DNA from 3 places in the Alkaliphilus metalliredigens QYMF genome. Region 2 is predicted to be linked to each of the others. Evidence: riboswitches for the same ligand, from Rfam matches in the RefSeq annotation. Region 2 holds a riboswitch; each other region holds the start of a gene.
What was found. Region 2 has a riboswitch for molybdenum cofactor ahead of AMET_RS15590 (molybdopterin molybdotransferase MoeA). Riboswitches for the same ligand answer to the same signal wherever they lie in the genome.

Region 1 (4,288 bases), 970 kb from region 2:
TAAAGAAAGTTGTACAAAAATATACCCCAGAGATGGCTGGAGAGATTTGTGGTGTTAAGCCAGAGGATATCCGTGCAGCAGCACGTCTATATGGTCAAGGCGTTAGAGGAAGTATTCTTTACTGTATGGGAATCACCCAGCATCACAATGGAACTGAAAGTGTCATGAGTTTATCTAACTTAGCATTAGCCACAGGTAACTTAGGAAAAGAAGGAACTGGCATCAACCCACTAAGAGGGCAAAATAATGTACAGGGAGCCTGTGACATGGGTGCATTACCAAATGTAATGCCTGGATACCAGCAGGTAACAAATGCAGAAGTGATTAACAAGTTTGAGAAGGCTTGGAATACAAAGCTTTCTAATAATGTTGGATTAACCATTCCAGAAGTAATGCATAAAGCAGCCCATGGTGATGTGAAAATGATCTATATCTTTGGTGAAAATCCGATGGTCTCTGATCCAGATACTCATCATGTTGAAGAAGCCTTAAAGAATAGCTTTGTTGTTGTACAAGATTTATTCTTAACAGAAACAGCAGAACTAGCAGATGTGGTGTTACCCGCAGCTTCCTTTGCAGAGAAGGATGGTACCTTTGTGAACACAGAAAGAAGGGTACAACGAGTCAGAAAAGCTGTGAATTCTCAAGGAGAAGCCAAGGCTGATTGGATGATTTTCATGGAATTGATGAATCACCTAGGATACGACAAGCAGTACAAAAACGTTGAAGAGATCTTTGAGGAAATTCGACAAGTGACACCGCAGTATGCAGGAATCAGCTATGATAGAATTGAGGATATTGGAATTCAATGGCCATGTCCTACTGAAGATCATCCAGGAACAAAGTTTCTCCATACAGGAAAGCCTGCCAGAGGAGCTGGATTGTTCATGGCAGTGGAACATGTGGAGTCAAGTGAACTAGGTAATGAGGAATATCCACTCATCTTAACAACCGGTCGAATTCTATATCAATATCATACCAGAACAATGACAGGAAAGACCGAGGGAATTAATCAAATGGCACCAGAGAGTTATATTGAAATGCATCCAAATCTAGCCGTGTCTCTAGGGATAACGAATGGAGAAACTGTTAAGGTGAAATCTCCTAGGGGTGAAGTGCGAACAAAGGCAAAAGTCACAAAAATTGTTGATGAAAATGTTGTGTTCATGCCATTCCATTACTTTGAAGGAGCAGCTAATGTATTAACTAATGGAACAGACTTGGATAAATACTGTAAAATTCCAGGGCTTAAGGTGACAGGTGTTAAAGTTGTAAAAATAATAGCAAGATAAAAAAAGATGGCCTACACTAGGCCATCTTTTTTATTGGACATAAACTAGTAAAAGGAGTCACAAGCGACTCCTTTTACTAGTTTAAATTTAAGTGAGATATGAGTCGATGCCAGAGCATCAGACGAGTGCTATCCCCCCCAAGGTTGATACATATATTCTTTCATATGACGATCATATTCTTCTTTAAAAAAACGTTCATGACCTTCTTCCCATGTGGCTAGGGTAGTGAAGAGTTTTTTTACTTTAGGTTCTTCAGCCTTTAAGGCAGCATCATGATAAAACTCTGCAAAATCTTTTTCCATTAAGTAAGCACTTCTTAAGACAGTTAAATCTGGTACCATAGATTCACTTAATGTGTGTTCTAACATTTCCTTAGTGGCCCGTTCTTCAAAGATATTATTTTCACGGTTAATATCCATTTCTACTTCCTTGACTTCATTGTTACTCACCATATGGTTAACCTGATCTTCTAGGAAGTGATAATGATCTAGCTCAACTTCTGCAAGTTTTTCAAACATTTCTTTAGCACTAGGTAAGGTCATTTTTTGAGCATTTTCTTTGAAAAATTGATGGCCCTGCTTTTCCATTTCCATAGCATACTTAAGAACGTTAATATACTTTTTCAAGGTATCCTCTCCTTTGATAAAATATTATCAATTAAATTATAGCACAATGAAACTAAAAAAAATACACAAGATAGGGACTTTATTGAAAGGGAAGTACAATAATTATCCATAGCTAGTTTCAATTTGTAAAAAAGTCTGATATAATAAAATGAGTTACCAGACAATTCAATAAAATTTATTTCCGAGTTACTTTTCCTAAGGGCAAACTGTCTAAGGTTAGTGGCCGATAGGTACCTAGAGAAATTTTTGTGCCTCCCAACATTGGAAAGGAAATATACTAGCTATTTAAGCTAGTCCTTTCGAGGACTAGTTTTTGTTTTATATATTCATATTTATCCGAAAAAAAGTTAATCCAAACACCAGCACATCATTAAGTAGATGATTAAGGGGGAAAATACATGAAAGACACATTCCAAAGAAGCATTAACTACATGAGGATTTCTATCACGGATCTATGTAATTTGCGTTGTCAATATTGTATGCCTGAAAAGGGAATCTATAAAAAAACACATCAAGATATATTAACCTTGGAAGAAATCGAACAAATCGTCAGAATAGGTGCGGAAAATGGTATTAATAAAGTACGAATTACTGGTGGAGAACCTCTAGTTAGAAAAGGGGTCATCGGATTAATTAAAAATATTTCAAATATACCTGGAATTCAAGATATTGCATTGACCACCAATGGGCTCCTCATTAAAAAATATGGAGAAGCATTAAAAGATGCGGGGCTAAAAAGAATTAATATTAGCATTGACTCTCTAAGACCTGACAGATATAAAGAAATCACCAGGGGCGGCGATTTAAGCCAAGTGTTGGAAGGGATACAGGAAGCCCTGCGCTTAGGGATGACTCCTGTGAAGTTGAATGTTGTTGTGATCGGAGGATATAATGAGGATGAAATAGAGGATTTTGCTAATTTAACAGTAGATGATCCTATTGATGTTCGATTTATTGAGTTGATGCCTATTGGGGAAGCAAGTGGTTGGGCAAAAGACCGTTTTCTATCCAATGAGGAAGTGAAAAGTAAAATTGAAGGATTGGTTCCTATTATAACAGATGCCACTAGCCCAGCTAGACTCTATAGACTGCCGGGGGCAAAAGGAAGGGTTGGCTTTATTAATCCTATTAGTAGCCATTTTTGTGAGAGCTGTAATCGTATTCGAGTCACAAGTGATGGGAAACTGAAGCCATGTCTTCACAGTAACCACGAAATTGATTTATTAAGGGTGGCTAGGGAAAATCCTGAACAGATTGGAGCAGTGTTATCTAACGGGATTCAATTAAAGCCTGAAAAACATTACCTATATACCAACAAGCATGAAATGAGTGCAAGAAGCATGTCTGAAATTGGGGGCTAATGGATGCAAAGGATCCAAGGAATTTATGATAAGGACCAAGGGGGAAACTGGCATCAATGTGAAAGTATTTTGGTAGAAGTAAAGAATCAAGAAGAACGCCAATTGAGTTTTATCACCTCCAAGGGATTAAAAGAATTAGTTGAAACTACTGGAAAGGGATTTTGTCATAATCGGTTTCAAGCTAACTTTATAGTGGAAGGCTTATCCTTGAAAGTGCTGAATAAAGTGGATTTATATGAGATGGGGCAAGCTGTCATCAGAATAACAGAAATAGGGAAACACTGTCACCCAAATTGTCCCCTGATCTCAAAGTCTAGAAAATGCCATATTCAAGAACATATCTTTTTTGCAAAGACGATCAAAACAGGAGATGTACAAATAGGAAATTCGTTGAAAATCCAATCAAGGGCCTAGAATAGTCTAGGCCCTTGAGTCATTTTTGCATATATACATTCCCTATGAATAATCAAATCTAAAGATGAATAAATTGGAGTAGGGGGAATGTATATGGCCAAGAGAAAACTTAAAAATGGTATCACCCTTTTTCTGTGTATCATATTTGTTTTATTTATGATAATAGGACCCTTTTACTTATTGTTTCATCGTCCTAATGAAATGAACTACAATAAAGTAAAAGATAAGCCGGAGTGGACTGGCGTCATTACATTCTGGGACTACCCACGATTAGATCAAAGTACGGGCACAAACTTCAGGTGGATTTATGATAAAATTCGGGCATTTGAAAAGGCTTATCCCGGTGTATACATTCAATTTAAGCCCTTGACCTGGGAAAGAGGACCCATACAAGTAGAGTCAGCTGCCAAACTAGGACAGCTACCTGATATCATACCCATTGGCAGCGACTATAGCTTGCTCCATAAAGGCTTATTGGAGCCTCTAGACCCATTTTTATCTGTTACTGAAATACAGGACTTCCGTGAAAATGCCCTGGAGGCTGTGACTTATGACGGCCGTATATGGGCAATGCCCTGGATGATGACCACTTACA
Region 2 (4,288 bases):
ATCCAGTTGGAATGATTCCCACACTGGGTTTAGGATAAACCGACAAGACCTGCATGTGTCCAGCCATCAATGCCCCCATATCCATAGGTCTAATTTTATGATTGGCTGGTATAATCAATTCTCCTTCAATAATATCCTCCCCGATGGGACGTATATGCTGCCAAGGCTTAGCTGCTTCATGAATTTCAATTGTATTCTGATCTATTTCCACAATATCTTCAATCATGATGACCCCATCATAGGGTTCTTGAATCACACCGCCGGTATTGATATATATAAAATCCCTCGGGGATATTAACCGTATCGGCTCTTTTTCAGAGACACCGTAGGTTCTACTGCAGATGATCGCCACGCCATCCATGGCAGCAGCGTTATAGTTTGGAGAAGACTTTTTAGCAAAAATAGGATCTGTTGTAATCCGATTTAAACTCTCTTCTACAGAAATCTCCTCTTTTTTTTCAGGGATTCCTCCGTGCTCTTCAATGGCTTTTAAATACATCCCTCGGACCTCTTCCAAAGGAATACTAGTCAAATATAAACTTCTTTCTTTCTTTTCCATTCAATTGCCCCCCCAATTGCTTTAGTAAATTACATCTTTTGATAATAGCTAAAATAAATACACCTTAACAGCATCACCTAGGCTCACACCTTCCTGATTTAAAGCAAGGCAGATGTATCCATGGGCCTTTGTCATTGTGGTCAGCATGCCAGATTTTCCATGGACAGGATACACTCTTTTCTCCCCATTTTCCTCCTGTATGACTACCATGACATAATGCTCTCTCCCTGGAGCCGAGGGAATGTTGACTGCAACCGATCCTTCAATATAAGGCATATGCACTTTTAAGCCATAAAGGAAGTGGATGAATGGTCGCACTAAGGTTTGATAGACCACCATGGCCGATACAGGTTGCCCTGGCAAGCCAAAAATCGCTTTATCTGATATCTTTCCCCCAATTGTGGGTTTACCAGGCTTCACTGCGATTCCATGGAATAACACACCGGGATTTCCCAAGGCATCAATCACATCTTTTGTCACATCCTTAGTCCCCATAGAGCTCCCTCCAGAAATTAAGATCACATCACTTTTTTGCATCAATTCTTGAACTTTATTCTTTAATGTTTCTATCTCATCTTTAACAACGGCAGTGGCCACAATTTCGCAACCATCTTCCATAGCCGCTATTCCTAAGCTATAAGTATTCATATCCTTTATTTGCCCCAATTTCAATTCTTCTTCTGGTCCAATAATTTCATCCCCAGTAGAGATGACACTCACTCTAATCGGTTGATAAACATCAATTTCCGTAAATCCAATACCAGAGAGCACCCCTATATCCTGAGGCCGAAGACGATGTCCCTTTTTAAAGATTAGTTCGCCCTTCGACAGATCATCTCCCTTTTTCAGTAGATTTTCTCTAGGTGCAACAGAACTTTGAATGCCCACTGTTTTCTCATCTAAAGCCTCTGTATACTCTACCATGACAACTGCATCACAGCCTTCAGGAATCATTCCCCCAGTAGGCACATAGCAACTTTGCCCTCTTTGTAAATGCAATGAGGTCCCTTGACCCATTTCGACCTCTCCAATCATGTCTAGAAAGCTCGGTAAAGATTCACTGGCCCCAAAGGTATCTCTAGCCACAACAGCATACCCATCAACAGTAGAGCGGTCAAATCCCGGCACATCGATAGGTGCTGTGATGTCCGTAGCAAGGACCCTCCCCCCCCCTTTAAATAACGGTACCTTTTCACTATCCAAGGATGTTTCTTTGAAATTTTCAATGACAATCTGTTTTGCCTCTTCTAGTGTTACAGTATCTAATAACTCAATCATTTGAATATCCCCCCCGTCAAATTCGTCTGACGCTATGGCGTCGACTCATATCCCACTTAAATACAAAAAAGCTAATCCAAAAGGATTAGCTTTAACACAAATATGAATTCGTTAGTTAGAATTCTTATGTAAAGCAAATTTCCTTTTCAAGTTCGGGAGGCAAGAGAATTTCTTCATTTACCCAGAGGTAAGTCATCGTAGCATCGCCTTAGATAATCTCACTCGGAAATTCGTAACATTCTATTAAATTCATTATTATCGTACCACATTTGGTCAGAAAATTCAATTTTTATTAAGACAACAAAAACCTCCTATAAATAGGAGGTTTTTAATCCAAGATGCCGTCAGATGCAAAATTCACACCCGCACCTCACTCTAGGTGGGTGACTTGCCTTACTCTTCCTAAGTCCACTCGACGGTGGCATGTAGTCCAAGTAAAAACTTAGTCTCCCGGATGTTTACTGTCGGTTGAATTTTACGATTCAAAACGTACATCTCAGAATGTCTTTAACTTATTATACACCAAAACAAAGAAAATATAAAATGAACTTTTTGCCTTTTAAGGCTGATTTTCCTTCAAAACATTCCTTGCTTTCTAGCTTCCACGGAATCCCTGCATTATAAGACTTTTTTTACTTATAGGATCAAAATTTTATCTTCGAGTTCATTCATTACATAGATTGAAATCCACTGAAAATCTCATTGATTTCATCTTCTTTTAATGTTTCCTTTATTAATAGGTCCTCCGCCACAGCCTCAACAATGTTAAGGCTCTTCTCTAGGAGCACCTTTGTTTCATCGTATAAACGCTTCATATTTAACTTTGTTAGTTCCATTACTCGTTGGTCACAAGCACCTTGTCGACCAAATAAAACATCATAATTAATCATACCTACTTCATCATTCATCCCAAATTGTTTGATCATTGCACCTAGAATTTCTGTTGCCTTTTGAATGTCATTACTGGCTCCTGTTGTGACAAAATCTGGTCCAAAAACAATTTCTTCTATGATTCTTCCTGATAAAGCAACTTTAATACTATTTACCATACTATTTTTAGTATGATACATTTGATCTGGAGGAATATTCATACTAAATCCACCAGCTCCTTTGGTGCTTGGTATAATCGTTACCTTTGTCACTTTATTTTGGGGACACAATAGCTTTGTGGCAACAGCGTGACCTGCTTCGTGATATGCAGTAATCTTTCTATCAATTGGCTGAATATTACTTCGATCCTTCTTCTCTTCTCCAGCTACCACTGTGTAAAAAGCCTTATCTATATGTCCTTCCGTAATAAAGTCTGCTTCTTCTCTTGCTGCATAAATAGCTGCTTCATTCATTAAATTTTCAAGTTTGGCACCACTGAAATAAACAGTTTGTTGTGCAATTCCTCGTAAGCACACCTTTGGATCTATAGGTCTATTTTGAGTATATAATTGTAGAATATCCTGTCTTGCTTTCAGATCAGGTAGTCCTATCTCAATTTGACGATCAAATCGTCCAGGTCTTAGTAGTGCATCATCAAGTATATCCAGACGGTTAGTTGCCGCCATTACGATGATTCCTTCGCTACCTTTAAATCCAGACATCTCAGTTAATAATGCATTTAGTGTCCTGTCGGATTCATCGCTACCACCTAAACCTCCACGATCTCTTTTCTTTCCAATGGCGTCAATTTCATCAATGAAAATGACACATTTTCCTTTGTCTTTTGCCTTTTTAAATAAGTTACGGATTCTACCAGCACCTAATCCTGCATATACCTGTACAAAATCCGAACCGGAAACAGCTAAAAATTCAACTCCCGCCTCACTGGCCAGAGCCCTTGCTAATAGCGTTTTTCCCGTTCCTGGAGATCCATATAAGATAACCCCTTTAGGCATTTTTGCACCATAACGGCTATACTTCTCTGGATTCTTCAAGAAGTCTACAAGCTCCATGGCATTTTCCTTCGCCTCTTGATTCCCTGCAATATCTGCAAATCGAATCGATGAGTCTTTTTGAGTAGAAAACTCAACATCAGACATCTTGTCGTATTCCTTAGAGGTTTGTGTCGCATTTTTCTTAGATAAAAAGATGGCGACCCCAATAAATCCACCTATCAAAACAACAAATGTAATTACTTGAACAACAGAATATTGGTCTGTTGTTTCTCTGACCTGTATTCCATGTAATAACAAATTTTCTTTCAAACTGTCAGTTCTTGGATGGTCTGTTATAAACTGTTTTCCATCCTCAAAGACTCCTGTCAATTTAGGACCTTCCGATAGATTGACGGTTCTAATTTCTCCTGCCTCTGTACTTTCTAAGAAAGCAGTATAACTAATCTCCAGTTTATCCTCATTAAAATATTGAGTATAAACGGCATAACCAATTGCACTCACAACAACAATAGCAATACCAAGTACTATAATCAATTGTTTTTTAGTTAGTTTTAACATAAAAAAA
Region 3 (4,288 bases), 2.1 Mb from region 2:
AGAGTGCATTACAGAAATTGAATATTTTTCCCATGGTAACGGATAACACGGATCCAAAGGAAACAGCCTTTACTGTTTCTGTTGATTCAGTTGAATGCACAACGGGTATTTCTGCCGGTGAACGGGCTTGTACGATACTGAAGCTAGTTGACCCAGGGGCAACGGCTAGGCACTTCACAAAGCCAGGGCATATTTTTCCTTTAGTAGCCAAAGAAGGTGGGGTACTAAAAAGGGCAGGACACACAGAAGCTGCTGTGGATTTGGCTAGAATGGCGGGGCTTGACCCTTCAGGAGTGATTTGTGAAATCATGAATGAAGATGGAACCATGGCCAGGGTGCCAGAACTGATGGAATATGTTAAGGAACATAATTTAAAGATTATCACCATTGCTGATTTAATTTCCTATAGAAGTAAGCATGAAAAATTGGTAGAAAAAGTTACTGAGGCAGTCCTGCCAACTAAATATGGAGATTTTAAAATGGTGGGTTATGAAAATAAGCTCAATGGAGAGCACCATTTAGCCCTGGTTAAGGGTGATGTATCGGGTGGGGAACCTGTGTTGGTAAGGGTGCACTCTGAGTGTTTAACAGGAGATGCCTTTGGTTCATTAAGATGTGATTGTGGTGAACAGTATGCTGAGGCTGCTAAGAAAATTCAAGATGAAGGCAGAGGAGTACTGTTGTATATGAGGCAAGAAGGCCGTGGGATTGGATTAATCAATAAGATTAAAGCCTATGCACTTCAGGATGAGGGGATGGATACAGTGGAAGCCAACCTGGCTCTGGGGTTCCCGGAAGATATGAGAGACTACGGTATCGGTGCTCAAATATTAGCGGATCTAGGGATTGAAAAAATTAGAGTGATGACAAACAACCCTAAAAAACTATCTGGTATTACGGGTTACGGCATCGAAATTGTTGAAAGAGTGTCGATTGAAATGAATCATAATGAAAGAAATGAATTCTATTTAAAAACCAAGAAAGATAAAATGGGACATTTATTAAATATGGAGGAGGAAAAGTAAAATGAGAGTATACGAAGGAAAGTTAATTTCAAAGGGACAAAAATTTGGCATTATTGTGGGAAGGTTTAATGAGTTTATAGGAGGCAAACTGTTATCAGGAGCTATAGATGCCTTAAAAAGACATGGCGTGGATGAAGAGAATATCGAGATCGCATGGGTGCCTGGAGCATTTGAGATGCCTTTGATAGCAAAAAAAATGGCGAAGTCTCAAAAGTATGATGGTGTCATTTGTTTAGGAGCAGTGATTAGAGGTGCCACACCGCATTTTGACTATGTATCTAGTGAAGTCACTAAGGGTGTTGCCAGTGTATCACTGGAAACAGAGGTACCAGTGATTTTTGGTGTACTGACAACAGATACGATCGAGCAGGCTATTGAAAGAGCCGGTACTAAGGCAGGAAACAAAGGCTTTGAAGCCGCTGTAACTGCTATTGAAATGGCTAATTTATTAAAAGAATTTTAATTATCGAATACAGTCTGATTGTTATAGCATCAAGATGAAAAAGGTGTTTCTTTTGCTCAAAATTGAGAAAAAGAAACACTTTTTTTCATCTTTGTAAATCGCTACCAACAAATAATAATTTGTTACTTCTTTAGGAATTCTAATTACAATGGACGCAAAACAAAGTGAGAGTTGTTTTTTTGACTGGTGAAAATATTGACACTCCATTAAGGGGTAGGGTATGATTAGAATAGATAGAAAGACTAATGAAATGATATTAATTCTCCGAGCTTATGACTCCTAATAGATCAATGGTCTGATGGAGTGCAAGCCTGTAGGGTATTGTTGGAAACAATAATGCCTCCCATAGCGGAAAGGAGTGCGCAAATCTAATGCGACGCCTTTTTAGGCGCTTTTTTATAGACTAATAAGGTGTATTTTGTTATTTTTCTGAAATGCTCTTGAAAAAAGTTTTGTTACCAGGAGCAATATAATTGGGAACTTTTAGGGGGATTAAAGCGATGGAAATAAGAAAATGGCATGTTTTACTAATGACAGTACTCTTGGTGGCAATGACTGTGATTGGCTGTAGTCAGGGAGCCATAGATGATCATAAAGAAAGTGGTCAATCTACAGGAAATAGTATTCTTTTAGCGACAACAACCAGTACAGAAAATAGTGGTCTGCTAGATGATATTTTACCTATCTTGACTGAGGATACAGGTGTTGAAGTCAAAGTAGTGGCGGTTGGAACGGGACAGGCACTTCAAATGGGGAAAGATGGAGAAGTTGACGTAATATTGGCTCATTCTAAAAAGGCTGAGGATGAGTTTGTCCAAGAAGATCATGGAATCCAACGGTTTGACGTGATGTACAATGATTTTGTATTAATTGGACCTAAGGATGATCCAGCGGATATTGGAGTATTGGCAAAAAATGATATCCTAAAAGCCCTCTCCATTTTTCAGAATACAGAGGAAACATTTCTTTCAAGGGGAGATGACTCAGGGACCCACAAGATGGAGCTGCAGTTATGGGAAACCTTAGGGATTGACCCTAAGGGACGATGGTATGTATCGGCGGGACAAGGTATGGGTGCTGTCATTCAGATGACCAATGAAATGCTGGGTTATACCTTGTCTGATCGAGCGACTTATCTGTCTATGAAGCATAACTTAGACTTAGATATTATACTAGAAGGCGATGGAATGCTTTTTAATCAATATGGTGTGATTGCAGTGAATCCCAATAAGAATGTTCAAATTAATTATGAGGGTGCAATGATTTTGATAGAGTGGCTTTTGTCTGAAAAGGGCCAGGGATTAATCGGTGAGTTTGGTCAATCAGAGTTTGGTCAGTCTTTATTTATACCTAACGCCAAGTAGTAGGGGGGAGCTAGATGGGACAAATACTAGAAGGGACAAAAAGTGCATTGATGCTCTTATTATCCTTTGATCGAGAGATTTATGGAATTGTTGGACTATCCTTATATGTTACATTGACAGCCAGTATAATCTCTAGCTTTGTGGCAGTACCCCTGGGTATTTTGCTGGCTGTTAAGGATTTTCCCATGAAGCAGTTTGTTGTTAGATTTGTCTATACTATGATGAGTCTACCTCCAGTGATTGTGGGATTAGTTATCTTTTTATTGTTTTCTAGAAGTGGTCCTCTCGGTGTGCTTAGAATTATCTATACCCCCACAGCCATGATTGTGGCACAAATTTGTCTTGTGATGCCGATCATTATAGGGATTGTCTATAATGGTACCAAGGAAAAAGGGAGAGAGATTCAGGAGGTAGCTGAAACATTGGGAGCCAACAAAATGCAAACCTTAGTCCTACTGATTAAGGAATTGCGTATCAATATCTTCGCTGCTATTGTGACTGGTTATGGTAGAGCCATATCAGAGGTAGGGGCTGTCATGATTGTAGGGGGAAATATTAGAGGAGATACACGGGTGATGACAACAGCCATTGCCATGCTCAAAAGCCAAGGAGACTATGAAACAGCCATTGCCATTGGTATTGTGTTGTTATTACTATCATTTTTAATTAACTCAATTCTATATAAACTTCAGCAGGAGGAATCATAATGCAACTACAGATCAAAGGCCTACAAAAATCATATAAGGGGCAAACTGTTCTTTGTATTGAGGAGTTAACAATCCCCCAGGGTAGTTTTTTCGGGATTATTGGACCCAATGGGGCGGGTAAAAGTACTTTGATTAAAATGATTGCAGGACTTATTGAGCCTACCAATGGCTTAATTGAATATAGTGGCGCTAGCATCACCGATGAGATTAAACAAAAAATGACATTGGTTTTTCAAAAACCTTATTTATTGCGGACTACGGTCTTTAACAATATTGCTTATCCATTAAAAATAAGAAAGATAGAAAAAGAAGAAATCCAAAGACGAGTGGACCGCTTGCTAAGAGATATGGAGATAGAGCATTTAAAAGATCAAAAAGCATGGACGCTCTCAGGAGGAGAAGCCCAAAAAGTTGCCTTAGCCAGAGGGATCATTTTTAGTCCAGAGCTTTTACTATTAGATGAGGCAACGGCTAACCTGGACCCAACATCCGTTCTCATGCTGGAAAAACAGCTAAAGGCGTTTTTCCATGAAAACAAAACCACAATTATTATGATTACTCACAACCTTTATCAGGCAAAGCGCCTTTGTCATGATGTTGCCTTTATGAAGGATGGAAAAGTGATCGAGGTAGGGAATCAAGAAAAAGTAATGAACTATCCAGAAAGTCATCATACCAAAGAGTTTATTTGTAATGAAAAAATATAATCATATAATGATCTTTTAACCT

Region 1: linked by a shared signal. The riboswitch ahead of moaA (GTP 3',8-cyclase MoaA) and the one ahead of AMET_RS15590 (molybdopterin molybdotransferase MoeA) in region 2 are both predicted to bind molybdenum cofactor.
Region 3: linked by a shared signal. The riboswitch ahead of AMET_RS05050 (substrate-binding domain-containing protein) and the one ahead of AMET_RS15590 (molybdopterin molybdotransferase MoeA) in region 2 are both predicted to bind molybdenum cofactor.

The regions. Positions count from the first base shown of each region.
Region 1 is NC_009633.1:4,188,042-4,192,329, reverse strand. It holds gene fdhF (formate dehydrogenase subunit alpha) at 1-1,292, shown strand, start outside; gene AMET_RS20105 (ferritin-like domain-containing protein) at 1,421-1,918, opposite strand; molybdenum cofactor riboswitch at 2,086-2,206, shown strand; gene moaA (GTP 3',8-cyclase MoaA) at 2,317-3,279, shown strand; gene AMET_RS20095 (hypothetical protein) at 3,283-3,693, shown strand; gene AMET_RS20090 (extracellular solute-binding protein) at 3,787-4,288, shown strand, end outside.
Region 2 is NC_009633.1:3,215,648-3,219,935, forward strand. It holds gene AMET_RS15585 (molybdopterin biosynthesis protein) at 1-559, opposite strand, end outside; gene AMET_RS15590 (molybdopterin molybdotransferase MoeA) at 608-1,837, opposite strand; molybdenum cofactor riboswitch at 1,961-2,077, opposite strand; RNA gene ssrS (6S RNA) at 2,164-2,343, opposite strand; gene AMET_RS15595 (ATP-dependent metallopeptidase FtsH/Yme1/Tma family protein) at 2,509-4,281, opposite strand.
Region 3 is NC_009633.1:1,067,442-1,071,729, forward strand. It holds gene AMET_RS05040 (bifunctional 3,4-dihydroxy-2-butanone-4-phosphate synthase/GTP cyclohydrolase II) at 1-1,025, shown strand, start outside; gene ribH (6,7-dimethyl-8-ribityllumazine synthase) at 1,027-1,488, shown strand; molybdenum cofactor riboswitch at 1,739-1,863, shown strand; gene AMET_RS05050 (substrate-binding domain-containing protein) at 1,989-2,852, shown strand; gene AMET_RS05055 (ABC transporter permease) at 2,867-3,559, shown strand; gene AMET_RS05060 (ATP-binding cassette domain-containing protein) at 3,559-4,266, shown strand.